One region of the Streptomyces sp. NPDC048521 genome, then DNA from elsewhere that is predicted to be linked to it. Evidence: riboswitches for the same ligand, from Rfam matches in the RefSeq annotation. Region 1 holds a riboswitch; each other region holds the start of a gene.
What was found. Region 1 has a riboswitch for cyclic di-AMP ahead of ACGFRF_RS35835 (peptidoglycan DD-metalloendopeptidase family protein). Riboswitches for the same ligand answer to the same signal wherever they lie in the genome.

Region 2: another riboswitch for cyclic di-AMP. It lies ahead of ACGFRF_RS23840 (transglycosylase SLT domain-containing protein); the one in region 1 lies ahead of ACGFRF_RS35835 (peptidoglycan DD-metalloendopeptidase family protein).
Region 3: another riboswitch for cyclic di-AMP. It lies ahead of ACGFRF_RS12915 (transglycosylase family protein); the one in region 1 lies ahead of ACGFRF_RS35835 (peptidoglycan DD-metalloendopeptidase family protein).
Region 4: another riboswitch for cyclic di-AMP. It lies ahead of ACGFRF_RS13300 (C40 family peptidase); the one in region 1 lies ahead of ACGFRF_RS35835 (peptidoglycan DD-metalloendopeptidase family protein).

The regions. Positions count from the first base shown of each region.
Region 1 covers NZ_JBICWR010000022.1:114,806-122,189, reverse strand. The annotation lists gene ACGFRF_RS35840 (alpha-galactosidase) at 1-1,890, shown strand, start outside; cyclic di-AMP (ydaO/yuaA leader) riboswitch at 2,193-2,355, shown strand; gene ACGFRF_RS35835 (peptidoglycan DD-metalloendopeptidase family protein) at 2,360-3,280, shown strand; gene ACGFRF_RS35830 (SGNH/GDSL hydrolase family protein) at 3,539-4,324, shown strand; gene ACGFRF_RS35825 (TetR/AcrR family transcriptional regulator) at 4,684-5,304, opposite strand; gene ACGFRF_RS35820 (Glu/Leu/Phe/Val dehydrogenase dimerization domain-containing protein) at 5,472-6,656, opposite strand; gene ACGFRF_RS35815 (MBL fold metallo-hydrolase) at 6,866-7,384, shown strand, end outside.
Region 2 covers NZ_JBICWR010000010.1:195,813-203,196, reverse strand. The annotation lists gene fahA (fumarylacetoacetase) at 213-1,430, opposite strand; gene ACGFRF_RS23855 (ATP-grasp domain-containing protein) at 1,733-2,977, shown strand; gene ACGFRF_RS23850 (FAD-dependent oxidoreductase) at 3,023-4,225, shown strand; gene ACGFRF_RS23845 (HAD family hydrolase) at 4,351-5,163, shown strand; gene ACGFRF_RS23840 (transglycosylase SLT domain-containing protein) at 5,285-5,770, opposite strand; cyclic di-AMP (ydaO/yuaA leader) riboswitch at 5,774-5,954, opposite strand; gene ACGFRF_RS23835 (polyprenyl synthetase family protein) at 6,578-7,384, shown strand, end outside.
Region 3 covers NZ_JBICWR010000004.1:428,593-435,976, reverse strand. The annotation lists gene ACGFRF_RS12925 (septum formation initiator family protein) at 1-303, opposite strand, end outside; gene eno (phosphopyruvate hydratase) at 490-1,776, opposite strand; gene ACGFRF_RS12915 (transglycosylase family protein) at 2,115-2,825, opposite strand; cyclic di-AMP (ydaO/yuaA leader) riboswitch at 2,830-3,002, opposite strand; gene ACGFRF_RS12910 (transglycosylase family protein) at 3,185-4,243, opposite strand; gene ACGFRF_RS12905 (cytochrome P450) at 4,387-5,691, opposite strand; gene ACGFRF_RS12900 (nucleoside triphosphate pyrophosphohydrolase) at 5,782-6,777, opposite strand; gene ACGFRF_RS12895 (SurA N-terminal domain-containing protein) at 7,002-7,384, opposite strand, start outside.
Region 4 covers NZ_JBICWR010000004.1:510,819-518,202, reverse strand. The annotation lists gene pcrA (DNA helicase PcrA) at 1-1,258, opposite strand, end outside; cyclic di-AMP (ydaO/yuaA leader) riboswitch at 1,546-1,717, shown strand; gene ACGFRF_RS13300 (C40 family peptidase) at 1,725-2,735, shown strand; gene ACGFRF_RS13295 (hypothetical protein) at 2,948-3,085, shown strand; gene ACGFRF_RS13290 (hypothetical protein) at 3,153-3,836, shown strand; gene ACGFRF_RS13285 (hypothetical protein) at 3,840-4,193, opposite strand; gene ACGFRF_RS13280 (NlpC/P60 family protein) at 4,656-5,720, shown strand; gene ACGFRF_RS13275 (LuxR C-terminal-related transcriptional regulator) at 5,739-6,488, opposite strand; gene ACGFRF_RS13270 (PspC domain-containing protein) at 6,485-7,384, opposite strand, start outside.

The DNA.
Region 1 (7,384 bases):
CTCGACGGCCGCGAGGAGTACCCCGTCGAGGGCGGCCCCCGCTTCGTCCGCCCCGCCCTGTCCGTGCGCACGGACGACCGCCGCGGCACGGAGTGGACTTTCGAGGCGTACGACACCGAGGGCGACGAGCTGCGGCTGCGCTTCGCCGACGGCGGACTGGTGATCACCCTGCACTACCGGATGCGCGGGGACGTCGTGGAGCGCTGGGTGACCGTGGAGAACGGCGGGCACGCGCGCGTGGAACTGCTACGGGCCGACGCCGCCACCTGGACCCTGCCCGACCGCGACGGCTGGCGGCTGTCCCAGCTGCACGGCCGCTGGGCCGCCGAGTCCCGGCTCACCACCGCCCCCCTCACCTACGGTGAGAAGGTCATCGGCAGCCGCCGCGGCCACACCGGCCACCAGCATCTGCCCTGGGTGGCACTCGACACCGACGCCACAGAGGAGCGCGGCGAGGTCTACGGCTGCGCGCTCGGCTGGTCCGGCTCCTGGCGCATCGCCGTCGCCCAGCTCCCGGACGCGCGCGTGCAGATCACCGGCGGGGCCGGATACGACGACTCGGGCCTGCTGCTCCTGCAGCCGGGGGAGTCGTACACCACCCCCGTCTTCGCGGGGCTGTGGAGCGACGGCGGCTTCGGGGGCGCGAGCCGCACCTGGCACGCCTACCAGCATGCGTACGTCATCCCGGACGCGGAGCAGGACCGGCCCGTCCTCTTCAACTCCTGGGAGGCGACCACCTTCGACATCTCCGAGGAGCAGCAGACCGCCCTCGCCCGCCGCGCCGCCGAGATCGGCGTCGAGCTGTTCGTGGTGGACGACGGCTGGTTCGGCGCCCGCACCAGCGACCGCGCCGGGCTCGGCGACTGGACCCCCAACCCCGACCGCTTCCCGCACGGCCTCAAGCCCCTCGCCGACCGGGTGCACGGCCTCGGCATGCGGTTCGGCATCTGGGTCGAACCCGAGATGGTCAACCCGGACAGCGACCTCTACCGCGCCCACCCCGACTGGGTCCAGTACCAATCGGGGCGAAAGCGGACGGAACTGCGCAATCAGCTCGTTCTCAACCTCGCCCGCGAGGACGTCCAGGAGTACCTGTGGGAGCAGCTGGACGCCCTGCTCTCCAGCGCCCCGATCGACTACGTCAAGTGGGACTTCAACCGCTGCTTCACCGACGCCGGCTGGCCCGGTGAGCCGTACCCGCAGCGCCTGTGGGTCGACCACGTCCGGGCCCTGTACGCCCTGCTGGACCGGCTGCGCGCGGCGCACCCCCAGGTCGCCTTCGAATCCTGCTCGGGCGGTGGCGGCCGGATCGACCTCGGGGTGATGAGCCGCACCGACCAGGTGTGGACCTCCGACAACACCGACCCGCTGGACCGGCTCGCCATCCAGCACGGCTTCACCCAGATCCACCCCGCGCGGGTCATGGCCGCCTGGGTCACCGACAGCCCGAACACCCAGCTCAACGGCCGGGTCAGTTCGCTGCGTTTCCGCTTCGTCAGCGCCATGGCCGGTGTCCTGGGGGTCGGCGGCGACCTCACGCGGTGGAGCGCGGAGGAGTTGGCGGAGGCGCGGCGATGGGTGGAGCTGTACAAGGAGATCCGCCCGGTCGTCCAGCGCGGCGAGCTGTACCGGCTGCGGCCCCCCGCGGGCGGTCTGAGCGCCGTCCAGTACGTCCTCGGCGACGAGGCGGTGGTCCTCGCCTGGCTGCAGGCGCAGAGCTACGGCGAGCCGGTGCCCGCGGTACGGCTGCGCGGACTCGACCCGACAGCATCGTATGAATGCCGCGAAACGGGCGAAACGTATCGAGGGGCCGTCCTGCTGCACCACGGGTTGCGCACCGGACTGAAGGGCGACCTGGATGCAATGGTTTGCCGTTTGCGCCGCATCTGAGCCTTCTATCCGAATTGGCGTCTTCGTTCCAACTGGCCGCGGAACAAGGACCTATGGCGGGACGGCGCGTGAGGAGCGTCATATCGGTGACCGAGCGTCGTCCGTCATGTCCACGTAATTCTCCTGCGGAAAAGGGGAATTGCGGAGTGCGCGCGGCAGGAATTCACGGTGGGTGACCGCGTATTTCCGTCTTCGATCTTCGGAAATGCGAACCGCGGGAACCCGCCGCTTGTTTCGGTGCGGCTCGCTCGCTTACGTTCACCACCCATCCGGACGGAACGCCGAATCCTGCCGCCGCCCGGAGTCCCCACACACTTGACCCGCATACGGCAGGAGCGGGGGACCCACCAGGTACGACTGCCTGTCCGGTCTCCGCGACAGGCTAGGGGTGAAGTCGCGCACCGCGCGGCCGGGCAGCTCCAGCCCGAACCCGACAGCTGACCTCGCAGGCGTCGGAGAGGAATGCGCCATGCCCGCGAAGGGTAAGCACCGACGTCCCAAGACCCCGCGTTTTTCCCGCTCCATCGCCGTCGCCGGAACCGGTGGCGCCGCGCTGGCCCTCCCGCTCATCGGGGCCACCGGAGCGCACGCCGCCACCCCGGCGCCATCCGTGGCCGGAAAGGCCGTGCAGGCCCTGCCGGCCACGGTGAAGAAGGCCGCCACGCAGCCGGAGTCGACGGTGCGCACCTACACGGTGAAGTCCGGCGACTGCCTCGCGGCGATCGCGGACCAGCAGCACGTCAGCGGCGGCTGGCACCAGCTCTACGAGGACAACCGGCAGGCCATCGGTGCCGACCCGGCGCTGATCCACCCGGGCCTCGAGCTCACGCTCGGCAAGAAGGCCGCGCAGACCGGCACCGAGCCTGCCGCCCCGCAGCGCTCCGCGGTCACGACGCAGTCCTCGGCCGCCTCGAAGCCCACCCAGGCGCAGGCGGCCCCGGCCGAGTGGTCCGGCTCCACCGCGTCGACCACCACCGCCACCGGCTTCACCCTCCCGGTGGCCGGCGCGACCGTCGGCACCGGCTACCACGTGGCCGGCAGCATGTGGTCCAGCGGCTACCACACCGGCGTCGACTTCGTCGTCCCGACCGGCACCTCCCTCAAGGCCGTCGGCGCGGGCACGGTCGTCTCGGCGGGCTGGGGCGGTGCCTACGGCAACCAGGTCGTCATCAAGCTCGACGACGGCTACTACGCCCAGTACGCCCACCTCTCGCAGCTCTCCGTCTCGGCCGGCCAGACCGTGACCGCGGGCCGGCAGATCGGCCTGTCCGGCGCCACCGGCAACGTGACCGGCCCGCACCTGCACTTCGAGATCCGCACCACGCCCAACTACGGCTCCGACATCGACCCGCTCGGCTACCTCCGCCAGCACGGCGTCCCCGTCGGCTGAGCAACCGCCTCGCCCGAAGCCCCCTGCCTGACACGCCTCCGAAGGCCGGACCCACGATCCCCGGGTCCGGCCTTCGGTGTGTCCGCATGACGATCACACCTCAACGTGCCCGACCGCATGCCTATTCCTGGCTTGGCAAACTATTTAAGGGTGTCTCATCTCACCGTTCGTCAACCCCCGCCTACGGTCGCGTAAGTCACATCCGAAGGTGAATCATGGTCCGACGTGGCAGACGATTCGAAGAATGACAACAGATCAGTGATCGGGTCGTACGTGGCGGTGGGGGACAGCTTCACCGAGGGCGTCGGCGACCCCGGTCCCGACGGGGCGTTCGTGGGCTGGGCGGACCGGTTCGCGGTACTCCTCGCCGACCGGCGTCCCGAGGGCGACTTCCAGTACACCAACCTCGCCGTGCGCGGGAAGCTGCTGGACCAGATCGTGGCGGACCAACTCCCGAAGGCCGTCGAACTGGCCCCGGACCTCGTCTCCTTCTGTGCGGGCGGCAACGACATCATCCGCCCCGGCACCGATCCGGACGAGGTGGCCGAGCGGTTCGAGCGTGCCGTGGCCAGGTTGACCGAGGTCGCGGGCACGGTGATGGTGACGACCGGCTTCGACACCCGGGGCGTGCCCGTGCTCAAGCACCTGCGCGGCAAGATCGCCACGTACAACGGGCACGTCCGCGCCATCGCCGACCGGTACGGCTGCCCCGTGCTGGACCTGTGGTCCCTCAAGTCCGTGCAGGACCGCCGGGCCTGGGACAACGACCGGCTCCACCTCTCGCCCGAGGGGCACACGCGCGTGGCGCTGCGCGCCGGACAGGTCCTCGGGCTCGAGATCCCGGCCGACCCGGAGCAGCCGTGGCCGCCGCTGCCGCCCCGGGGCACCCTTGAGGTCCGCCGCGACGACGTCCAGTGGGCCCGCGAGTACCTCGTCCCGTGGATCGGCCGACGGCTGCGTGGCGAGTCGTCCGGTGACCATGTGACGGCGAAGGGCACCCTGTCGCCGGACGACATCAAGATGCGCATCGCCTCCGTGGCCTGACGCCCCGCCCCTGCCCCGGACCGCCCAAACCGCGGCCCGGGGCACGGCCACATCCGCCCCCCCGAGCCACAGGCCGTGTCCGACCGGCGTTCCGTCACTCGGAGCCGGGGCCGTGTCCGGTGGCGTTCGAGGTCACGTCCCGCTCCCTGCCACGGCCGTGTCCGGCCCCCCTCCGAGCCACAGGCCGTGTCCGACCGGCGTTCCGTCACTCGGAGCCGGGGCCGTGTCCGGCGGCGTTCGAGGCCACGTCCCGCTCCCTGCCACGGCCGTGTCCGGTCGGTGCCCCGAGCCACGGCTCAGTCGGTCGGCGGGGCGGCCGCGTGGTACCGGGTGCGATCACGCCCACCCGTGCGGGGCACTCACCCCTCTCGCCCGGTCAACGCCTTCCGGTCCAGGCCCAGTTCGCGTGCGAGGGCCTCGTCGACCCACTCCTGTGCCCGGGACCGCGGCACGGCGCCCGAATAGGACGTCAGCTGTACGGCGAGCCCGTCCAGCAGCGCGGTCAGTCGCAGCGCGGTACCGGCCGGGTCGGCGCACGCGAACTCGCCCCCGGCCACGCCTTCGGCGATGACCTCGGCGATCGCGGCCTTCCACTGCTTGTCCAGGTCCCGGGTGACCTTCCGCAGGGCGGGCTCGCGCAGGGCCACGGCCCAGCCCTCGATCCACAGCCGCCAGCCCTTGGCCTGGCCGGTGGGCGCGTACCAGCGCACCGCCGCCCGTAGCCGGCGCAGCGCGGACGTCCGGCGCCCCAGCAGCTTGCGCAGACGGGCGAGATCGTCCTCGGCCGCGTACGTGAACGCGGCGGCGACCAGCTTCTCCTTGGTCGAGAAGTGGTACAGCACCAGCGCGTTGCTCACACCGAGCGCCGCGGCCACGTCGGCGATCCTGACCGCCGCCACGCCCCGCGCCTCGATCTGCTCGATGGCGGCCCGCAGTAGCTCCTCGCGCCGCTCGGCCACGCTCAACCGCACTCTCGCCACGCGGTCACCCTACACAGCCGCCCGGACACGCGCCGACGGCCTCTTCCGTCCGGCCGGCGCCCCCTTCACCGGCCGACAATCCCCGTGCCGGGATGCGCGCAAGCATCGACGTCGGCGACGGAAGCGGGGTCCCGGAGCGCGTCAGGGGGAGGCTTGCCCCGGGCCCGTCACCGGTACCACCCGAAGCGTTCCGCGATCACCGGCAGCCGGTCGGTCACCAGAGCGTGGGCGGCCGCGCGCGGGGTCGTACCGTCGGCCTCCGCGCGGTCGAGCATCAGGTCGACCAGGGCGCGCATCGAGCGCCGGATGTACGCGAACGCCTCCTCGGCGTCCGCCCCGATGTCGCCGAACAGGGTCCACCACCACCAGGCGTTGGTCCCGGAGTTGACCACCACGTCCGGCAGCACCGTCACCCCGCGCGCGGCCAGCAGCGCCTCCGCCTCGGGCAGCACGGGCATGTTCGCGGCCTCGACGATCCAGCGGGCGCCGATCGCCTCCTGATCGGTGGTGTCGATCGCGTACGACACGGCCGCCGGCACCAGCACCTCCGCCTCGGCGGACAGCCAGGCCTCGCCGGGCAGTTCGCGGTCGCCGCGGCGCAGCACGCGCCGGTCGACGGTGCCGTAGGCGTCCCGCGCGGCCAGCAGCGCCTCGACGTCGAGGCCCGCCGGGTTGGCGATCGTGCCCTTGATGTCGGCGACCGCCACCACGGTCAGCCCCGCGCGGACGAGGAAGCGTGCGGTGGCGCCGCCCATCGTGCCGAGGCCCTGCACGGCGACCCGGGTGCCCGTGTACGGCACCGACGCCCGGTCCAGGGCCGCGAGCACCGACTCCGCGACGCCGCAGCCGCCGGCCAGCTCGTCCAGGCCGACGCCGTCCACCTCGACCGCGAAGGCGTCGGCGAGCCGCTTGCGGGCCGCCGTCTCGTCGTCCAGCAGTGGGTACACCGCCTGGACGGAGGAGACCAGCCCCGCCTCGGCGGCGGCGCGGTCCACCAGGTCCTGGGTCAGGCCCAGGTCCTCGCCGGTGGCCCAGAAGCTCTCGATGTACGGCCGCATGGCACGCAGGTAGCGCACCAGCAGCCCGTACGCCTCCGGTGCCCGCGGATCGCAGTCGAGGCCGCCCTTGGCGCCGCCGAGCGGGACGTAGCGGCCCTCGGGGTTGTAGTGCAGGGCCTCCTTCATCGTCATGCCGCGGGCGAGCCCCGCCACCTCCTCCAGCGTGCAGCCGGGACGCATCCGCAGCCCGCCGCTGGCCACGCCCCGCACCAGCCGGTCCACGACCAGGAAACCCTGGCGGCCGGTGACATGGTCCGTCCAGACGAGCGACATCAGGGGAGCGGGGGCGGTCATGGGGCCTCCAAGGGGTGGCCGGGGGTGATCGGCGGAGCGGGCCGGAATGCGGCACTACTGAACCGCGAGTCAGTATTCGGAGTCGCTTCCCGGCCTGTCAACGTGCTGAACGGACATTCAGTAGCGCCCGCCGGGACCGGTGGGCGGCCCCGTGCTGTCGGAGGCGCCGACCATAATGGAGACCCTCAGCCCCTTTCCCTGGAGGTACCGTGACAGGTTTGCGTTCCTTGAGCTCCGGGCTCCGCGGCGTGCGGCCCGCGGCCTTCGGCGCGGACCCGGGCGGTGAGCGCCTGGCGCGAATCCGACGCTCTCCGCACTTCAAGGACGGTGTCTTCCAGAACCCCGGCGGAGTCGCGCGCACCCGGCCCTCCGGCTCGGCGCTGGACTTCGCGAAGGTGTTCTTCGACAAGGACACCCGGCCGTTGCGCGCCCCGAAGGGCACCGTCCCGGTGCACCCCACGACCTTCGCCGACCTGGCCAAGCCGCCCGCCACAGGGCTGCGGCTGACCTGGATGGGCCACTCCAGTGTGCTCGCGGAGATCGACGGCCACCGGGTCCTGTTCGACCCCGTCTGGGGTGAGCGCTGCTCCCCGTTCCCCTTCGCCGGACCGAAGCGGCTGCACCCGGTGCCGCTGCCGCTGTCCGCGCTCGGCGAGGTCGACGTGGTCGTGATCTCGCACGACCACTACGACCACCTGGACCTGCCCAGCATCAAGGCGCTGGCCGGC
Region 2 (7,384 bases), on a different contig from region 1:
GTCGGGGCGCGTCACGTGGTGCGTGTCCCGTCAGTATGACGGTCACAGACGGCTCCAGTCAGGTGCCGGAGGCGAACCGGCCGTCTTCCTTCGAGTCCGGCTCGCCTCGGCTCCGAGTCTCCGGCAGTCCTCCTTCTCCGGGAACGCCGGCCGCACCGCCTCCAGCACTTCTTCCTCTCCGCCGGAGGTGACTGCTTGCTACAAGCTGCCGCTCACCCCGACACGACCCGTCCGCCGACCTCTCCCAGGCCCACGCGGCGTCCGTCCGCGCCGGGTGCCCACGCGGACAGGGTCACCACGTCGCCGTCCTCCAGGAAGGCGCGTTTGCCGTCCGGGAGTTCCAGGGGCTCGCGGCCGTTCCAGGTCAGCTCCAGCAGGGAGCCCCGCTGGCGCTCCTCCGGCCCGCTCACCGTGCCCGAGCCGTAGAGGTCGCCGGTGCGCAGCGAGGCGCCGTTCACCGTCATGTGGGCGAGCTGCTGGGCGGCGGTCCAGTACATGGTCGAGAAGGGCGGCTCCGACACCACATGGCCGTTGATCGCGACGGAGATGCGCAGGTCGTAGCCGCCGGGCTCGATCCCGGGGGCCGAGTCGTCCAGGTAGGGCAGCAGCGGGTGCGTACGCTCCGGTGGTGCCACGCGCGCGTGCTCCAGTGCCTCCAGCGGGGTGATCCACGCCGACACCGAGGTGGCGAAGGACTTGCCGAGGAAGGGACCGAGGGGGACGTACTCCCAGGCCTGGATGTCCCGGGCGGACCAGTCGTTCAGCAGGCACAGCCCGAAGACGTGCTCCCGGAAGCCGTCGAGCGCGACCGGGCTGCCCAGTTCGGAGGGCACGCCCACGACGAAGCCGACCTCCGCCTCGATGTCCAGCCGGATCGACGGGCCGAAGACGGGGGCGGGGTCGCCGGGGCCCTTGCGCTGCCCGGACGGTCGTACGACGTCCGTGCCCGAGACGACGACCGTGCCGGAGCGGCCGTGGTAACCGATCGGCAGGTGCTTCCAGTTGGGGGTGAGGGAGTCCTCGGCGTCCGGGCGGAAGATCTTGCCGACGTTCCTGGCGTGGTTCTCCGAGGCGTAGAAGTCGACGTAGTCCGCGACCTCGAAGGGCAGATGGAGGGTCACCGACGACAGGGGGTGGAACAGCGGTTCGACCGTGGGCCGGTGCGCGGGTGCCGTCACCCACTCCGTCAGCGCGCGCCGCACCTGCGACCAGGCCGTGCGCCCCGCGGCGAGCAGGGGGCCGAGGGTGGGCCGCGCGAGCAGAGAGGCGTACGGCGAGCCGAGCGCGGCGGCCGCGGCGCCCGCGTCGAGGACGTGGTCCCCGAGCCGGACACCGACCCTCCGCTCCGTGCTGCCCGCGGGCGAGAACACGCCATAGGGGAGGTTGTGCGGGCCGAAGGGGTCGCCCTCGGGGACGTCGAAGGGGGGCATGGGGTGCTGCCTCACTCTCATCCGGGCCATGCATGGCGATGCGTTCCATGTGGTCGCGGCACACGTTACGGCCGGGATGCCTGTCTTGGGCAGTGTCCTCAGGCATCCCCCGGTCAGCGGTCGAAGATCGCCGACGGACGATCGAATGGCTGTCCGATCAGTGTCTAAAGAGTTAGCAATGTCCCAATGGCCCTTGTCGGAGGCGGCAATTCCGGCTTAGCGTACTTTGGGGGCACGGACGGGGTGGGTCCGTTCCATTGGGGGGACACGTGGGGGGACCCGTGGCCGAAAACACCGACGGCGTGCCGTTCGAGGCCGACCGTGACGTGCCGGGGCTGATCGTCAAGTTCGGCGACTACCCGCTGCACCACGGCGGCGTCGGCGCCATCCGCAGCCTGGGCCGCCTGGGCGTGCCCATGTACGCGGTCACCGAGGACCGGTACACACCGGCGGCCTCCTCGCGGTACCTGAGGAAGGCGTTCGTATGGCCGACGACCGGTGCGGAGGACCCGGCTCATCTGGTCGAGGGCCTGCTGCGCATCGGTCACCGGATCGGCCGCCCGACCGTCCTGATCCCGACGGACGAGGAGGCCGCGGTACTGATCGCCGAACACCAGGACGAGCTGGCCGGTGCCTTTCTCTTCCCGCGGGTGGACCCCGCGCTGCCCCGCCGGCTCGCCAGCAAGCAGGGGTTGCACGAACTGTGCGCGGAGCACGGCGTGGTGAGCCCCGCGGCCGTGTTCCCGCGGTCGTACGAGGACATCGCCGCCTTCGCCGGTACGGCCCGCTTCCCGGTGGTCGCCAAGAACCGTGAGGCGTTCGTCCGGCGCACGCGGCCGGCCGTGAACGGCACCACGAGGATCGCCACCCGCGAGGGTCTGCTCGCGCTCGCCCGGGACTGGGGTGAGGAACCCGGCGTGATCCTCCAGGAGTACCTGCCGCGCGAGGAGGCCGAGGACTGGATCGTGCACGCCTGCTTCGACCGGGACTCCAGCCCGCTCGCGCTGTTCACCGGGGTCAAGGTCCGCTCCTGGCCGCCGCACGCGGGCATGACGGCGCGCGCCTACGTCGTCGACAACCCGGAACTCGCCGACCTCGCCGCGCGTTTCATCAAGCAGATCGGCTTCAGCGGCATCATCGACCTCGACCTGCGCTTCGACCGGCGCGACGGACAGTACAAACTCCTCGACTTCAACCCGCGCATGGGCGCCCAGTTCCGGCTCTTCGAGAGCGAGTCGGGCGTGGACGTCGTCCGTGCGATGCACCTGGACCTGACCGGCCGCCGCGTTCCGGAGGGGGAACAGCGCACCGGTCACCGCTACATCGTGGAGAACATCGACCTCCCCGCCCTCCTCGCCTACCGCCGCAGCGGCTACACGACGCCGCACGCGCCGGCGAAGGCGAGCGGGACGGAGCTGGCCTGGTTCGCGGGTGACGACCCGCTGCCGTTCCTCACGATGCTCGCCCGCTTCGTGCGCCCGGGCGCGAAGCATCTCTATCAGCTGTGGCGGACCAACCGCCGCGGCAGCGGCACATCCACGAAGTAGGCAAGGCCACGAAGGTGGCGCACCGTGTCTCTGGGGAGGGACTTCGTGATTCGACCGGTTGCAGTCATCGGGGCCGGGCCGTTCGGCCTGTCCACCGCCGCCCATCTGCGGGCGCGCGGCATCCCCGTCCGTGTCTTCGGCGACCCCATGGTCAGCTGGCGCGACCACATGCCCGAGGGCATGCTCCTGAAGTCGACCCCTGTCGCCTCCAACCTCGACTGCCCGCAGCCCGGCCACACCCTCGCCGACTACTGCGACGCGGCCGGTATCCGCCGCCTGGTGACCGACGAGGACATCATCCCGGTGGAGACCTTCATCGCCTACGGCGAGTGGTTCCAGCACAAGCTGGTCCCGGACCTGGAGCGGGTGCGCGTCGTCTCCGTCGACCGCGACAAGAGCGGCGGCTTCGAACTCAAGCTGGACTCAGGGGAGTTGTTCACGGCGCGCGCGGTCGTCGTCGCCACCGGCCTGTCCGGTCTGGCCCATCTCCCGGCGGAGCTGGCCGCGGCGGCGGCCGACGGGCCCGCTGCGGCGGGCCCCGTCTCGCACAGCGCTCAGCACCACGACCTCGGCCGCTTCGCCGGCAAGGAGCTGATCGTGATCGGTGCCGGCCAGTCCGCGCTGGAGACGGCGGCACTCGCGGCCGAGGCGGGCGCCCGGGTGCGAGTGGTGGCCCGCGGGCGCGGCCGGGTCGCCTTCGGCGCCCCGCCCTGGAGCCAGCCGAAGTTCCGCCCCGAGTCCCCGTTCGGCCGTGCCTGGTCGCTGTGGGCGCTCAGCTACTATCCGCACCCCTACCGCTTCCTGCCCGAGACCACCCGCCACTACCTGGTCCGCCGGGTCCTCGGTCCGCTCGGCGCCTGGTGGCTGCGCGAGCGCTTCGAGAGCGGTGTGCAGGTCCAGGAGATCGAGCGGCTCATGGGCGCCGAGGCCCCGGACGGCAGTCCCGTCCTCACCGTCCGCTCCCTGGACGGCCGGACCGAGCGGCTCACCGCCGACCACGTCATCGCCGCCACCGGCTACCGCGTCGACATCGCCGCGATGGACTTCCTCGGCCATGAGCTGCGCACCCGGCTCGCGGTGAGCCGGGGCACCCCGAAGCTCGGCCCCGGCTACGTCTCCTCCGTACCCGGCCTGTACTTCACCGGACTCCCGGCGGCGTCCTCGTACGGCCCGGTGATGCGCTTCGTCTGCGGCACGGAGTTCGCCTCTCCACGCCTGACGAAACACCTGGCCGCGGCCCACGGCTGAGGTCCGTGAAGGGGAGAGGCACCACGCCATCCAGGAACCCACGGGCGCCACTTGTGGCCGAACAGCCCGCAAGTGTGGGGAAAGAGCGGTGAGTCGGCGGGACGCGGTGTCCGTATTCTCTGATCATGGCACCCACCCCCGCATATGCACTGATCGCCACCGACCTGGACGGGACGCTGCTGCGCGGCGACGACACCGTCTCCGACCGGTCGCTCGCCGCGCTCGCACGGGTCGCGCGGGCGGGCGCCCGGCATCTGGTGGTGACGGGCCGCCCGGCCCCACGGGTGCGGCCGCTGCTGGCGAACCTGGGCTGCACGGGGCTCGCGGTGTGCGGACAGGGTGCTCAGGTCTACGACGCCGCCGCCGACCGCCTGCTGTGGTCGGTCCGGCTGGACCCGGAGCTGGCCGAGACCGCGCTCGGCAAGATCGAGGCCGAGGTGGGACAGGTCTACGCTGCCGTCGACCAGGACGGGGTGGACGGGCTCACGCTCATCGAACCCGGGTATCTGATGCCGCACCCGACCCTGCCCGCGGTACGGGTCGGCCGGCGCGACGACCTGTGGAGCGAGCCCATCAGCAAGGTGCTGCTGCGCCACGCCACCCTGTGCGACGACGAGTTGGCGGCCGTCGCACGCGCGGCGGTGGGCTCGCTGGCGACCGTCACCATGTCGGGTCCGGGGACCGTGGAACTGCAGCCGTGCGGGGTGACCAAGGCGACCGGGCTGGCGCTGGCCGCCGAGCGGCTCGGGATCGGTCCTGAACAGGCCCTGGCCTTCGGGGACATGCCCAACGACATCCCGATGTTCGACTGGGCCGGTCGCGGGGTCGCCATGGCCGACGCGCACCCCGAGCTCAAGGCGGTGGCCGACGAGATCACCTTGTCGAACGAGGACGACGGCGTCGCCGTCGTCCTCGAAAGACTCTTCCCGGCCGACTGACCGGCACTTCAGTACGGCGCCGTCGGCCGGAGGCCGCTGCGCGCCGGTCCGTCAGGTGCCGGTGCGCACCGGCCCGCCGTACGTCGAGGCGCCGTGCGTCGGGTGCCGGTTCCGCCGTGGATCAGTACGCGCCGAACACGTTGTCGATGGACCCGTACCGCGCGGCCGCGTAGTTGCAGGCGGCGGTGATGTTGGCGACCGGGTCGTAGATGTTGAACGACGTTCCGGCCACGTGGTAGGCGTTGAACGTGGGGTCGATGACCTGGAGCAGGCCCTTGGACGGGATGCCCTTGGCCGCGTTGGAGTCCCAGAGGTTGATGGCCATCGGGTTGCCCGACGACTCCCGGATGATGTTGCGGTAGATGCCGTTGTAGGTGCCGGGGATCTTCTTCTCGGCCATGATCGCGAGCGACTCGCGGATCCAGCCGTCGAGGTTGTTCGGGTACCCGGCGGGGGTGGTGGCCGCGGTGGTCGTGGTGTCGGCCGCGGAGGCGGTGGTCGCGCCGATGAGCGGGAGCGCGAGGACGGCGGCACCGGTGCCGACGGCGGCGAGGGCGCGGACGAGGCGGTTGTTCCGGGGACGGCGGTACTGAACGGCAGCAGGCATGGGGAAGTTCCTCTCCGGCGCCTGCGAGGTGAGCTGTCGGGTTCGGGCGGGGAGGTGCCCGGCCGTGCCCGGGAAAGGCACGGCTTCACCCCTAGCCGTTCCGGTGCGGCATGTGCCGTCCGGTCCAGCGGCTTACCTGGGTCCCCCGCTCCTGCCGTACGAATGAGTTCGTCGATGGGTTACGCGGGCGGCGGCAGGATTCGGCGTCCGCCCGACGGCCCGGAACGTATGCGAGAGCACATGTCGGGAACAAGTACTGGATTCATACAACGCACTATTTGACCTTGATCTATGCCGTATGAGGTACTTGATCCTTTGCGGTTGCCAACTCTCAACTGGCCGACGGGGCAAGGGAGAACGGGTGCCGTGGCGAGCCTGATGGGTCGTGAGGGCGCGTGACCCAATTCACGAAATAGCAAAGTGCAGCAAATCAGACATGGGGGATTCGGGTGGTGCGCGCTCGGGGTCGGGCAACGGTGGAACCCGCAATGCGGCACCCGTCGTTCTCCTGGAGGACGCGGCGTGCGCGGAAGGAGGTGCCGGTCAGGAGGGTGGGCCGTCCGGGCGGATTCGGGCGTGGCCATGTGCCCGCCGCGACAAAGCGTGCAGGTTCCTGTTAAGTCGATAAATGTCCGTTCTTAATAGCCGATCAAAACCATACCGGTCATGATCCGATACCGCCCGGGCTGGACCGGTGGGCGCTATCGGTGATCGAAAGAGGACCGGATACGCTGACTCGAGTGATGGCAGCGACCTATCGACAAACCGTGTGACCGCCAGCAGACACCAGCAGACAGGAGACCCCTCGTGACCGTCGTCGGGCCGTTCGGGCTGAGCGTGCGGGACCAGGCTCTGGAAGCCGATGTCCAGGTCGGATTGGCGGCTGTCGAGGAAGGCTTGCTCGAGGCCACCAAGAGTGAGGTCCCGTTCATCACGGAGGCCGCGCAGCACCTCGTGCGGGCGGGCGGGAAGCGGTTCCGGCCGCTGCTCGTGATGCTCGCGGCACAGTTCGGCGACCCCTACGCGCCGGGCGTCGTGCCGTCGGCCGTGGTCGTGGAGCTGACCCACCTCGCCACGCTGTACCACGACGACGTCATGGACGAGGCGGCCGTGCGGCGCGGCGTGGACAGCGCCAACACGCGCTGGGGCAACTCCGTCGCGGTCCTCACCGGCGACTTCCTCTTCGCCCGTGCCTCCCAGATCCTCGCCGACCTCGGCCCCGAGGCGGTCCGGGTGCAGGCCCTCGCGTTCGAACGGCTGGTCACGGGCCAGATCCTGGAGACCGCCGGCCCCTCGGACGGCCGCGACCCGGTCGAGCACTACCTGGACGTGCTCGGCGGCAAGACGGGCTCCCTGGTGGCGGTCTCCTGCCGGTTCGGCGCCATGATGTCCGGCGCCGACGAGACGGTCGTCGACGTGCTCACCCAGTACGGCGAACGGCTCGGGGTCGCTTTCCAGCTCGCGGACGACGTCCTGGACATCGCCTCCGACTCCCGCGAGTCCGGCAAGACCCCGGGCACCGACCTGCGCGAGGGCATCCCGACGCTGCCCGTGCTCCGGCTGCGTGAGCGTGCCGCCCGGCTGGGGCTGCCCGAGGACCTCGCGCTGTGCGAG
Region 3 (7,384 bases), on a different contig from region 1:
CTCGGCGTAGGCGTCGTCCTGCCAGCGCGCCTTGAGGTCCCGCAGCTGTTCGACGCGTCGGCGGGCCTGCTCCTGCTGCCGCTGGAGGTCGGCGATCTCGGCGCGCTGGGAGACGTACTGCCGCATGGGATAGGCGAGCGCGATGATCATCGTGCACAGCACCAGCGCGAGCAGCGCCGCGCGGCCGGTGAGCCGGGAGCGGCGGGCCTGCCGCTTGGTCTGGGAGCGGTAGACCCGGGCCGCCGTCTGCTCGCCGAGCAGCCGCAGCCTGGTCGCGGTGGAGAACCGGTCACGACCGGTCACGACATCTCACCTCGCAGCATTGCTCCGGTCACCTGCGCGTCGTCCGGAGGGCCGGGGGGTGCCCCGGGACAGCACAGCACGGCCATCTTCCCGCCTCCCGTTCACACGCGCGTACGTCCCCGGACACGGTACGGGACCGGGTACGGGGACGTACGTACGACTGGCTAGGACTTGGCCCGGGTTGGCTCAGCCCTTGAAGCGCGGGAAGGCGCTGCGGCCGGCGTACACCGCGGCGTCGTCGAGGATCTCCTCGATGCGCAGCAGCTGGTTGTACTTGGCGACGCGCTCGGAGCGGGCCGGGGCGCCGGTCTTGATCTGGCCGCAGTTGGTGGCGACGGCCAGGTCGGCGATGGTGACGTCCTCGGTCTCGCCGGAGCGGTGGGACATCATGCACTTGAAGCCGTTGCGCTGGGCCAGCTCCACGGCGTCCAGGGTCTCGGTCAGCGAGCCGATCTGGTTGACCTTGACCAGCAGGGCGTTGGCGGCGCCCTCCTCGATGCCGCGGGCGAGACGCTCGGGGTTGGTGACGAACAGGTCGTCGCCGACGAGCTGGACCTTGTCGCCGAGCTTGTCGGTGATGACCTTCCAGCCGGCCCAGTCGTCCTCGAACAGCGGGTCCTCGATGGAGACGAGCGGGTAGGCCGCCACCAGCTCCTCGTAGTACTCCGTCATCTCGGCGGCGGAGCGCTCCTTGCCCTCGAAGAGGTACTTGCCGTCCTTGTAGAACTCGGAGGCGGCCACGTCGAGCGCGAGGGCGATCTGCTCGCCGGGGGCGTAGCCGGCTTCCTTGACGGCCTCGAGGATGAGGTCGAGGGCCTCGCGGTTGGAGCCGAGGTTCGGCGCGAAGCCGCCCTCGTCGCCGAGGCCGGTGGACAGGCCCTTGCTCTTCAGGACCTTCTTCAGCGTGTGGTAGACCTCGGTGCCCCAGCGCAGCGCCTCGGAGAACGACTCCGCGCCGATCGGGGCGATCATGAACTCCTGGATGTCCACGTTGGAGTCGGCGTGCGAGCCGCCGTTCAGGATGTTCATCATCGGCACCGGCAGCAGGTGCGCGTTCGGGCCGCCCAGGTAGCGGAAGAGCGGCAGGTCGGACGCCTCGGAGGCGGCGTGGGCGACGGCCAGGGAGACGCCGAGGATGGCGTTGGCGCCGAGGGAGCCCTTGTTGTCGGTGGCGTCCAGGTCGAACATCGCCTGGTCGATCAGGCGCTGCTCGGTGGCGTCGTAGCCGACCAGCTCCGGGCCGATCTGCTCGATGACGGCGAGGACGGCCTTCTCGACGCCCTTGCCCTGGTAGCGGTTGGGGTCACCGTCGCGCAGCTCGATGGCCTCGAAGGCGCCGGTGGAGGCGCCGGACGGGACGGCGGCACGACCCGTGCTGCCGTCGTCGAGGCCGACCTCGACCTCGACCGTGGGGTTGCCTCGGGAGTCCAGGATTTCCCGGGCTACGACGACGTCGATGGACGGCACGAGCATCTCCTTCTTGGATGTGACGCTGGAAGTGCGGGGCTGGCTGCCTTACGGCTGTGCCTTGCGACTAGAGCCTAACCGTCCGCGGGGCGTCGGCCAGCGACCGACCGTCCCGTGGACAGGGAGGGACACGCAGACGGTACCCATTGTTCACCCGCGGAACAAAGGGGCGTGCGGATGAGGTCCCGCCGAACAGCCGGGAAACGACAGAACCCCGCCCCGGTGCGTACGGGGGAACACGCACCGGGGCGGGGAGCCCGTGGGGACGGGGGGTGGCCCTCACGAGGCCTTTCGTGTGCGGGCCGGGGAGGTGAGGGCGCTGTGGTTCGCGTGGGCGCCAGGCGTCACTTGAGGTGCAGCTGCTGGCCCGGGAAGATGAGGTCGGCGTCCTCGACGATGTCCTTGTTCAGCTGGAACAGCTTTTCCCAGCCGCCCTTGACGCCCTGCTTCTCGGCGATGGAGCTGAGGGTGTCGCCGGTGGCGACCTTGTACTCGCCGTCGCCCTTCTTGACCTTCTTGCCGGTCGGGGTGGTGACGGTCTTGCTCGCGGACGCGGCCGGACGCTCGGCGGAGCGCGAGGCGGCCGGACGCTCGGCGGAGCGGGAGGCGGCCTGCTGGTCGGTGGAGCGGGTGGTGGTGCTGCCGCTCGACGAGGGGGTCGTCGGGGCGGAGCCGTTGTAGGGGGTGCTCGACAGGCCCGTGCCGCAGACCGGCCAGGCGCCCTTGCCCTGGGCGGCGAGGACCTTCTCGGCGACGGCGATCTGCTGCGCCTTGGAGGCCTTGTCGGCGGTGCCGGCGTACTGCGTGCCGCCGTACGCGGCCCAGGTGGAGGCGGAGAACTGCAGACCGCCGTAGTAGCCGTTGCCGGTGTTGATGGACCAGTTGCCGCCGGACTCGCACTGGGCGACCGCGTCCCACTGGGAGGCGGTGGCGGCGGAGGCGTTGCCGGCCGCCATCAGCGGGGCGGCGACGGCGGCGCCGGTGACACCGGCGAGAGCGATGGCGCGGGTGGCCTTGGACGGACGACGGTGCTTGCCCTTGCCGGAAAACAGCATGGATCGATCCCCTCACCGACGCCTGCGAGGTGAGCTGTCGGGTTCGGGCCGGTTGAGTTGCCCGGCCGCACTCCCGCTTGCGCGAGGTGCGGCTCCACCCCTAGCCGGTGCCAGCTCAACTGCTGGTTCCGGCGCTTACCTTGGGTCCCCCGCTCCTGCCTACGGCGCTTGACGCGACGACTGTTCCCGGGCAACCGCTGGCAGGATTCGGCGTTGCGGCTGCCGGGGCTCGTGGTGACGAGCGGTCCCGACCGTAGACAGGCGATCGGCGCAATTTCAAAGACGATCAGGGCTTCTGAGACTCATCCCACACTTTCGCCAAATCGGACATCAGCCGCGAATCGGGGCGCCAACTCCCGCTACTCGCCGCCCGTTTCGGCACCGACGTCCAGGGTCTGACCGGCGGTGATGCTGCTCGGGTCGGCGCCGATGGCCTTCTTGTTCTGGGCGTAGAGCGCGCGCCATCCGCCGTCGACCTCAAGGGAGTCGGCGATGGAGGCGAGCGAGTCGCCCTCGCGCACGGTGTAGGTGCCCGATTCACGGGAGGCGTGGCGGCCGGACGACGCGGCGTTCTGACCGTTTGTCACGCCTTCGTCCGCACTGTCCCCCCGGTGGCGTCCGCCGCCGGTGAGGGCGCCGGTGTCGACCAGGCTCCAGGAACCGGCGCTCTGCTGGGGATTGTCCTGGTTGGGCACGCTAGGGGTAACGGTGGGCGCGCTGCCGCTTCCCTGCGGGTTTCCGGTGTCGGGCGAGGCGGACTTGTCGGACTTGGGGGCTTTGGTTCCGGTGGAGCCGGCGTCCGCACCGGGGTCCGTGGTGGCGTCCGCGCCCTTGCTCGCACCGGAGGACGGCGTACCGGCCGAACCGGTGGAGGAGCCCGAGCCGGGATGAGAACCGGAGGGGGAGGGGGAACCGGGGCCGGAGGACGACGACGAATCCGGCAGACCGGACGAGTCGGAGTTGTCGGCCGATCCGGGCGAGTCGCTCGAACCGCCGGTGTCACCGGAGCCGCCGACCCCCGTGTCGACGTCCAGGGAGCCGGAGTTCGACGTCAGGCCCGACAGCAGGGCGCAGGTGGCCCACGGGGTGGTGCCCCGGTCGGCGAGGATCTTCTCGGCGACGGCGATCTGCTGCGAACGGCTGGCCTGGTCGGCGCTGTCGGCGTACTGACCGCCGCCGTACTCGTCCCAGTCGTCCTGCGAGATCTGCAGGCCGCCGTAGTACCCGTTGCCGGTGTTCGCGCTCCAGGAACCGCCGCTCTCGCACTCGGCCACCTTGTCCCACGTGGTGCCGTCGGCCGCGTTGGCGCTCGCGGCGCCGAGCAGGGGGATGGCGATGGCCGAGCCGGTCACTCCGGCCGCGACGAGGAGGGCCGGAGCCTGACGGGGGCGACGGTGACGACCGTTCCCGGAGAGCATGCGGAAGCCTTTCGTGCGACAGCAGGACCGGCGCGGCGGATGGAGCCTGTCGCCGCGCTGATGGGTGAACGTATCGGCAGACGATCACTTGTCACAAGTTCATGCCGCGCAGATCACGTGAAGATCACAGAGTTGAGCGCCTGTCATGTTTGCGGTTTCACGACCCCGTCGGGTACCGGAGTGAACTCCACGGGCAGGGTGCGCAGGCCGCGCATGATGAGTCCGCCGCGCCGGCGCAGCTCCGCCGGGTCCACGGCGAGCCGCAGGTCGGGCAGGCGGGTGAGCAGGGTGGCGAGCGCGGTCTGTCCCTCCAGCCGGGCGAGCGGCGCGCCGAGGCAGTAGTGGATGCCGTGGCCGTAGCCGAGGTGCTGGTTGTCGCGGCGGGCGAGGTCCAGCACGTCCGGGTCGGCGAACCGCTCCGGGTCCCGGTCGGCGGCGGCGAGCACGACGAGCACCGGGTCGCCCGGCGTGATGTCCTGCCCGCCGATGGTGAGCGGTTCGGTGGCGAACCGCCAGGTGGCCAGCTCCACCGGCCCGTCGAAACGGAGCAGTTCCTCCACGCCGGTCGCCAGCAGGCCCGTGTCCCCCCTCGCCAGGGACTCCTGCAGCCGGTGGCGCTGCTCGGGGTGGGTGAGCAGGGCGTAGGTGCCGTTGCCGATGAGGTTGACGGTCGTCTCGAAGCCGGCGAACAGCAGGATGAAGGCCATGGCGGCGGCCTCGTTCTCGGTGAGGTGTTCACCGTGGTCGGAGGCGCGGATGAGGGCGGAGATGAGGTCCTCGCCGGGCGTGGGCTCGGCGGGCAGTGCCTCGCGCTTCTTGTGGATCAGTTCGGCCAGGTAGCCGCGCATCTTCTTCACCGACCGGGCTACCCCGCCCCGGGGCCCTCCGCCGTGCCGGATCATCATGCCCGCCCAGTCGCGGAAGTCGTCCTGGTCCTCGCGGGGGACGCCGAGCATGTCGCAGATGGCGTAGATGGGCAGCGGGAAGGCGAACTCGTGGATGAGGTCGGCGGAGCCTCCTCGCGCGAACCGGTCGATGAGGTGGTCGGTCAGCTCCTGCACGCGCGGCGCGAACTCGGCGACGCGACGGGGGGTGAACGCCTTGCTGACGAGCCTGCGCAGCCGGGTGTGGTCCGGCGGGTCGATGTTCAGCAGATGCGTCATCAGCTCGGCCTTGCGCTCGCCGGGGATGCCGGTCTTGCCCTTGGCGTGCGCGGGCTCGTCGTGATGGGCCGGGTTCTTGCTCAGCCGCTGGTCGGCCAGGGCCTGTTTGGCATCGGCGTACCGAGTGACCAGCCAGGCCTCCACCCCGCTGGGCAACCGCGTCCGGTGCACGGGCGCGTGCTCGCGCAGCCAGGCGTAGGCGGGGTAGGGGTCGGCTGCGAACTCCCAGGTGAAGAGGTCGGGCGCGGAGTCCGGGGCGGTCGGGCGGTGGGGCTGGTCGGTCACCCCTCGACGGTATCCGGCCGCACCCGGCCGGACCTTGGCGGGCATGGCCGGCGGCCGCGGGCCGCGGTGGGCGGGCCGCGGTGGGCCGTGCTAGCCCTTCCCCCGCTCCGGTGCCGTTCCCTCCGTCGCCCGTATCGCGTCCCGGTACACCCGGGCCGCCGCCCGCAGAGCCGCTTCCGGATCGATGCCGGCCGCCTCGGCGCGTACCGCCAGGGCGAGCAGTTCGTAGCCGACGCCCTCCCCCTGCGGCAACGGCACGTCCAGGTCCGCCGTGCGGGCGCGGGACGCGAGCTTGGCGGCGAGGGCGAGGCCGGGCTGGCCGAGGGGGACGCCCTCCGTGACCGAGGTGCGCCGCTTCTCCTCGGCCTTGGTGCGCAGCCAGTGCGCCTTGACGTCCTCCGGGGTCTCGGCCTCCTCGTCGCCGAACACGTGCGGGTGGCGGTGGATGAGCTTGGCGACGATGCCGCCGGCCACGTCGTCGATGGAGAACGGCGTGTCCGGGTCCTCCTCGGCGATGCGGGAGTGGAAGACGACCTGGAGGAGGACGTCGCCCAGTTCCTCGCGCAGTTCCTCGCGGTCGCCGGCCTCGATCGCCTCGACCAGTTCGTACGCCTCCTCGATGCCGTACTTGGCCAGACCCTGGTGGGTCTGCCGGGAGGACCACGGGCATTCGGCGCGGATGCGGTCCATGACCTGGACGAGGTCCAGGAGGCGGGCGCCGGGCAGGTCGTAGGAGGCGGGCAACAGCTCCAGATCCGGCATGGAGACCCGGCCGGAACCGGCCAGCCGGGCCAGGCCGTCGGTGAGCGCCGGCTCGCCCTCGCCCGTCGCCACGACCACCACCGTCCGCCCGCCGGCGCAGGCGTCGACCAGTTCCTGCGCGGTGGGGGACGCCTCCTGAACGGCTGTACCGGCCTCCCGCAGATACGGCAGCTGCGGGTGCGCGCCGTCCGCGCACAGCACGGCGTCGGCTGCGCGCAAGGCCTGCCAGGCGGGCCAGGACAGCAGGCCGGGGGCGACGCGGTGGCTGGTGGTGAGCAGGACGATGCGGCCGGGGTCGGCGGCTTCGGGGCTGGATGCGTTCACGATCCGAACGTAACCCACGGCGGCAGACAGCGGATTTTGTTGTCCACAGGGCCGAGGGGTTCGTGTGATCGTATGACCGAAGGATCCCGTCGTTCCGCTCCCCGCCGCGCCGTTCCGGCTGCCGTACCTCCCGGCCGGCAAACCGGTTGCCGGCATACCGCCCGGGCCGGCGAACCGCTCCCGCTGCCGTACCGTTCCGGCACCCGGTGGTCCAGGCGTGGTGGCTACGCCGTCAGCGGCTGGTCGCCCGCTGCCGTGACCTCGCGCACCCACGGCGTCCTGGCGTCCACCCGGCTGCTCTTCTGCACGTCCCAGGTGCCGTAGCGCGGGTTGAGGTCGACGTCGAGTTCCTCGGAGGCCTTGGACAGGGCCTTCCAGAAGGCGGGCTGGGTGGTGTCGGTGCCGAGCTTGGCCGCGAGCTTCTGCGCCTCCAGCTGGAGGCGGAGGTTGTCGTCGAGGTGTGCGGGGGCGATGCCGTACTTCTGCAGCCAGGCCGTCTCCAGCCCCTTGGCGCCGCCGGCCTGCCGCTCCAGGTCCCCGCGCATCTGCTGGATCTCCTTGCGGGTGACCGAGATGCCCTCGTCCCGCGCGGCACGGTGCAGCACCC
Region 4 (7,384 bases), on a different contig from region 1:
CTATCTCGTCGGCGACGAACTGGGCCTCGTCGTGCTCGGTGTCGGCGACGTAGCCGGTGATCCGCGCGCCCTGGCCGGCGTTGGTCCACAGGTTCTTCGGGCGGCGGGATTCGTTGCGCTCGATGACCGCGTTGGCGGCGGACAGGATGGTCTGCGTGGAGCGGTAGTTCTGCTCCAGCAGGATCGTCGTCGCGTTCGGGTAGTCCTCCTCGAACTGGAGGATGTTGCGGATCGTCGCACCCCGGAAGGCGTAGATCGACTGGTCCGCGTCGCCCACGACGCAGAGTTCGGCGGGCGGGAGGTCGTACTCGCTGGGCGGGGTGTCGACGTCCTCGGCGGCGCGTTCGCCCGTGCCCACCAGCTCGCGCACCAGCGCGTACTGGGCGTGGTTGGTGTCCTGGTACTCGTCGACCAGGACGTGCCGGAAGCGGCGGCGGTAGTGCTCGGCGACGTCCGGGAAGGCGCGCAGCAGGTTGACCGTCGTCATGATCAGGTCGTCGAAGTCGAGCGCGTTCGCCTCGCGCAGCCGCGACTGGTACAGCGCGTAGGCCTGGGCGAGGGTCTTCTCGAAGCCGTCGGTGGCCTGGGCGGCGAAGTCCTCCTCGTCGATCAGCTCGTTCTTCAGGTTGCTGATCTTGGCGCTGAAGGACTTGGGCGGGAAGCGCTTGGGGTCGAGGTCCAGGTCGCGGCAGACCAGGGCCATCAGGCGCTTGCTGTCGGCGGCGTCGTAGATCGAGAAGGAGGAGGTGAAGCCGAGCTTCTTCGACTCGCGGCGCAGGATCCGCACACACGCGCTGTGGAAGGTCATCACCCACATCGCGTTCGCGCGCGGGCCGACGAGCTGCTCGACGCGCTCCTTCATCTCGCCCGCGGCCTTGTTGGTGAAGGTGATCGCGAGGATCTGGCCCGGGTGGACGTTCCGCTCGGCGAGCAGGTGGGCGATGCGGTGGGTGAGCACGCGCGTCTTGCCGGAGCCGGCGCCGGCGACGATGAGCAGCGGGGAGCCGGCGTGCACGACCGCGGCGCGCTGGTTCTCGTTCAGCCCCTCCAGGAGGGCCGCCGCGTCGATCGCCGGGCGGGGAGCGCCGTCGCGATAGTAGGCGTCCCGGTCCGGCGGCACGTCGAACTTCCCGCCGAACAGATCGTCCGGAAGCGACTCCGGAGCGTGATCGTCCTCGGGCGGTGGCGGAGGCTCCTCCTCACGCCCGCGAGGGTGCTGGAGGTCCGCCAGGAAGCTGTCGTCAAAGAGGCTGCTCATCGCTCTACGAGTCTAGGGCGCCCCACCGACAACCGGTCCCCGTCCCCGGAACACGGCCCCCCGGCGGAGCCCCCGCCACCGGACGCATCCCGGCGAGTCGATCTCCGCCCCATCCGCGCCCATCAGCCCCTCACGCTGCGGAAGCGCCTGTTCACGCCGGTGTGAAACCTGCCCCAGGTCACGGAAATGTATCGGACAAACCGCACACCAACCTTCACAGGAGACACACCAGTTGGCTAAGTTGCCGTCAGGCCGCACGACCCCTCTCCGGCGAACGTCGCCGGGCCGCGCGGCCTCCGCCGAGTCCGGCGCGCCCCCCACGGTGCCCGGAGCCGGGGACCCACCGATCCTGGGGTGAATCGGCCGACTCCCGCCCGGGACGACGCCGTAGGGCAACCCTTCCGAAGCATCCGCCCGAACCCGACAGCTAACCCGGTAGGCGGCACGTTGGAAGGAGTCGCCTCCCTTGGCGTCGCACCGCAAGCCGCGCCCCGGCGGCACCCGTGGACCGGGCCTGCACGGCCCCGCCCTCGCCACCGCCGCCTTCACCTCCGTGGCCGTCCTCTCCCAGACGGCCGAGGCCGCCCCCGCCGACGACGGCAGGCCGAGCGTGGAGGAGGTCGAGAAGAAGATCGACGAGTTCTACCGCCGGGCCGACGCGACGTCGGAGGAGGAACCGGCGGCCAGGCAGCGGGCGCATGCCGAGGACCCGCGTCAGGAGGGCGCCCGGCGCGCGGGCCGGCGCGCCAAGGCCCGGGAGGGGCTGATCCCGTTCGCGGCCGCCCCCGACACGGCTGCCTCTCTCCTCGCGGAGTTTCCGCAGGACCACTTCGCCCAGAACAGGGTGATGAACCGGCTGGCCTCGCGCGTGAAGGACACCACCGAGCGGGGCAAGCCCACGGCCGAGCGGGGCAAGGCCACCAGCAGCCCGCAGACGCCGGCCGCCGCGCACTACGACGTGAAGGCCGCGAAGGCCGCCGTCCAGCACAAGCTCGCCACCACGCGCGAGCTGCTGTCCCGGCTCACCGCCCAGGAGGGCGCGCGCCCTACCGCGGCCGGCCCGCGGCACCTGGAGGAGCCCGGACCGCGGGCGTACGGACCCCGGGGATGGCGGCAGACCACACAGGCCGAGAAGGCGATCGCCTTCGCCCGGGCCCAGATCGGCAAGCCGTACGTGAGCGGTGCCAGCGGACCCGGCTCCTACGACTGCGCCGGCCTCACCCGGGCCGCGTGGAAGGCCGCCGGCGTCACCCTCCCGCGTACCGCCCAGGCCCAGGCCGCCACGGGCACCCCGGTCCCCCTCTCCGACGCGCGCGCCGGTGACCTGGTCTTCTTCCACGACGACAGCAGTCATGTCGGCCTCTGCACGGGCGACGGGATGATGATCCACGCCCCGGAGCCCGGCGCGTACGTCCGCGAGGAGGCCGTCGACCGCGGTGGCGCATCGGTCATCCACAGCGTGGTGCGGCCGGCCTGACCGTTGCCCTCCCGGCCCCCACGGTGTCGGGCCCCTCCCACGCGTACCGGCGTTCTTTCGGTGCACGCACGCGTACCGGCGTTTTTGCGCTCTACGCGCGCGTGCCCTGCCCGGACGGGTGCGCGCGGCTGCTTGGCATCGGGCGCATGCCCGGCATCTCAGGTCTGCGCGCGTGATGGGCGAGGCGGCCCCCCGCGGCCGGGGTCGCCGTGATGGCGACCGGCATCCTGTCGGTGGGCCTGCACCTGGCCGGTGACGAGACGGCCTCCCGGGTGGCGCTGGCGATGACCGGCGTCGCCTGGCCGCCGACTTCGTCCTGCGACTGCTCGGCGAACGGCAGCGATGGATGACCGAGGCGCAGAGTCCGGGGGCGCTGACCGCCGTCGCCGCCACGGCCGTGCTGGGCACCCGGTCTCGGTGCTGGGCCGGCAGACCCTGGCGGAGATCCTGCTGGCGCTCGCGGCGCTGCTCTGGCCGGCGCTGCTGGTCCTCGTCGTACGGCGCTGGAAGCGGCGCATGCCGGGAGCGGTTTTCCTGTGTTGTGTGGCCACACAGGGGCTCGCGGTGCTGGGTGCCACGCTGGGCGCGGCCGAGGGGACGGCGTGGCTCGCGCACACCGCGCTGGCGCTGTTCTGGCTGGGCCTGGTGCTCTACGGCCTCGCCCTGGCCCGTTTCGACCCGCGGCAGGTGGTGGAGGGCGCCGGGGACCACTGGATCGCCGGCGGGACGCTCGCCATCTCGGCGCTGGCCGGGGCGAAGCTGCTCGCCGCCGGCAGTGGGCGCCTGGACCTGTGGAACGACGACGACCGCGGCGTCCTGCGCACGGTGACGGTGGTGCTGCTCGTCCTGGACCTGACCGGGTACCTCGTGCTGCTGGCGGCCGAGGCGACCCGGCCGCGGCCCGGCTACGACACGCTGCGCTGGGCGACGGTGTTCCCGATGGGGATGACGGCGGCCGCCACGCTGTCCGTCGCGGCCGCCGTGCACATCCCGTGGCTCACGGGGCCGGGACGGGTGGTGGGGTGGGTGGCGGTGGCGGCGTGGCTCACGGTCGCCGCCGGTGCGGTGCTCGCGGCCCGGGCCGGCGACGACATCGGCTGAGCGTCAGGTCCACAGGACGGCGATGAAGATGTTCACCGTGGTCAGCAGGCCGACCAGGCCGAACAGCCCCTTGTCGACCCGCTCCTCGTCGCGCTTCACGTAGACCAGGCCGAGGATCACGATCAGCAGGGCCAGCTTCACGCCGATCTTGATGTTGTTGACATGGTGGTCGTCGGCCTGGTTGAGGCCGACCAGGGCCACTCCGGTGACCAGCATGGTCAGGGCGCCGTGCAGCATGCCGGGGACGAACCGGGCGGTGCCCTCGCCCATCGCCTTCATCTGGGTGAGGAAGCCGCCGAGCAGCGCGGCGATACCGATGATGTGCAGGCCGACGAAAAGATGGATGAGTAGGTCCATGGAGCCGGAGCCTAACGAGGGGTACCTGCGCTCTCCGTGACCGGGCCCGGCGACGACGTTGCACCGGTGGCCGCCACGGTGGCCGCGGGGTACGCCCAAGGGAGTTGTGGATCTTGCATATATGCGCCCCATAGCACCCCACGACTCCCGCCGGTCCCACTTTCTCCGCTTCGGTCACCACGCTGCGTGAAGACGACGGCTCCACCCCGCCGAAGCGGTCACATACGGTCACCTCCTGGTCCGTCGAAGTCAGTTCCGTACACCGCGTTACCGACCCGTCACAGAGCGGCCTAGCGTCCTCCCCCAGGTGACCGGCTCCCCACCGCCGCCCGGGCCAGGGGCGGCAGTCGGCCACCTCCGCCGAGAAAGGCCCGGCGGTGGCCCTCTCCCCCTGTGCGGGCCGCCGCCGGGCACACCGACCGCTCGGTCGTACGAGTCCTACGAAAGGACGTGACGGTCCAGGTGGCAGCGCACCGCAAGCCCCGGCAACGCCCGCTCAGCGGCCATACGGCCCGGACGGCCGCCACTCTCGCCCTGGCGGGCGCGGCCACCGCGACGGGCTTCGACGGGACGGGACACGCCGAGCCACAGCTGACGCCCGCCCAGGTGAGGGAGAAGGTCGACAAGTTGTACGAGGAGGCGGAGGCCGCCACCGAGAAGTACAACGGGGCGAAGGAGAAGGCCGAAACGGCCCAGCGCCGGGTGAACGCGCTGCGGGATCAGGCCGCCCGCAAGCAGGCGAAGCTCAACTCGGCCCGGGAAGCGCTGGGTTCGATCGCGGCGGCGCAGTACCGCGACGGCGGCATCGACCCGGCCTGGCAGCTGGCCCTGTCCAGCGACCCCGACCAGTACCTGGAGGGCGCCGCGTTGGCGGAGCGGGCCGGAGACCGGCAGGCCGCAGCCGTGTCACGGGTGCGCGAACAGCTCCGGGAGATCGAGCGGCTGCGCGGCGCCGCACAGATCGAGCTGAAGTCCCTGCGCTCACGGCAGGCGGAGCTGAAACGGCAGAAGACGACCATCACCGGAAAGCTCGGCGAGGCCCGGCGGCTGCTGGCGCGGCTCACCCCGCGGCAGCGGACCGAGGTCACCGGTGACCGCGCCCCGACCGGACACGTCTCCCGGTCGGCCTCCGACACACGGCAGGCACTGGAGCGGGCCGTGTCCACCGCGGCCCCGAGCACCCGCGCCGCGGCGGCCGTCTCCTACGCCTACGCCAAGCTCGGCAGTCCCTATGTGTGGGGTGCGACCGGCCCGAACGCCTTCGACTGCTCGGGCCTGGTCCAGGCCGCCTACCGTTCTGCCGGCATCTCCCTGCCCCGCACCACCTACGCCCAGATCAACGCGGGCCGGCGCGTCTCCCGCTCCGAACTCCAGCCCGGTGACCTGGTGTTCTTCTACTCCGGTGTCAGCCATGTCGGGCTCTACGTCGGAGGCGGCCGGATGATCCACGCCCCGAACCCGTCGGCACCGGTCCGGCTGGCCCCGATCGACGAGATGCCGTTCGCCGGGGCCACCCGGGTGGCGTGAGGGCGTTCCCCGCAGGGGTCAGACCAGGCGGCGTGCGGTCGCCCAGCGGGTCAGCTCATGGCGGTTGGACAGCTGGAGCTTGCGCAGGACCGCCGAGACGTGGGACTCGACCGTCTTCACCGAGATGAACAACTGCTTGGCGATCTCCTTGTAGGCATAGCCACGGGCGATCAGGCGCAGCACCTCACGCTCGCGCTGGGTGAGGCGGTCCAGGTCCTCGTCCACGGGCGGGGCGTCGGTGGAGGCGAAGGCGTCGAGGACGAACCCGGCCAGCCGCGGGGAGAAGACGGCGTCACCCTCCTGCACACGAAAGATCGAGTCGACCAGGTCGGCACCGGTGATGGTCTTGGTGACATAACCGCGGGCGCCACCGCGGATCACGCCGATCACGTCCTCCGCCGCGTCCGACACCGACAGCGCGAGGAAGCGCACGGGTCGCTCGGCGTCGGCCGTCAACGCCGCGCACCGGCGCAGTACTTCGACACCGCCGCCGCCCGGCAGGTGGACGTCGAGAAGGACGACCTCGGGCCGGGTCGCGGTGATGACCGTGACCGCCTGGTCGACGTCCGCGGCCTCGCCGACCACCTCGACGCCGGTCTCGGCGGTCTGGCCGATCTCGGCCTGGACGCCGGTGCGGAACATCCGGTGGTCGTCCACGAGCACCACCCGGACGTGCCGCCCGCCCGCGCCGCCGTCGGCGGGCCGGCCGGACTCGGCCGCCTCCGCCGCCGCTGCCGCCGTGCCGTTCGCCTCGGTCGCGTCGCTCATGACGTCTTCTCCGCCCTCTCCATCTCCAGTTCGACCTCCGTGCCGCCGCCCGGCACCGCCCGCAGCCGGGCCGTGCCGCCGTTGCGCTCCATGCGGCCGATGATCGATTCTCTGACGCCCATGCGGTCGGCGGGTATCGAGTCGAGGTCGAAGCCCGGGCCGCGGTCGCGCACGGACACGAAGACCGTCTTTCCCTCGACTTCGGCATAGACCTGTACGGCACCGCCCTCGCCACCGTACTTGGCGGCGTTCACCATCGCCTCGCGCGCGGCCTGCATCTGCGCCCCGGTCTTGTCGTCCAACGGGCAGTCGCCGACGACGACGACCTCGATGGGCACGCCGTGCTTGTCCTCCACCTCTGCGGCGTTGCGCCGCACCGCCTCCGCGACCGTGCCCGGCTCGTCGGCCTCGTCCTTGCCGGTGCCCTCCGGCTTGTACAGCCAGGTGCGCAGGTCGCGCTCCTGGGCGCGGGCGAGGCGGCGCACCTCGCTCGCATTGTCGGCGTTGCGCTGGATCAGGGTGAGGGTGTGCAGCACGGAGTCGTGGACGTGGGCGGCGACCTCGGCCCGCTCCTGGGCGCGGATACGCATCAGGCGTTCCTCGGACAGATCCTGTGTCATGCGGACCAGGTAGGGGCCGGCGAGGAGGGTGATGCCGACGAGGACGGCGAGCGCCGCCTGGAGGACCGCGCCGAGGTGGGCGGCCGAGCCCTGCAGCCAGAAGACGGCGGAGACACCGGCCGTGACGAGCAGGACACCGGCGGCCGCGCGCACCAGGGTGAGGGTGCGGCGCCGTCGGCCGACCTCGACCCAGCGGGCCCGGCGGGCGTTGTCCGCCTGCCGCCAGACCAGGGCGACACCGGCCGCGACGAGGACGGTGGGCAGCAGGTACGCCTT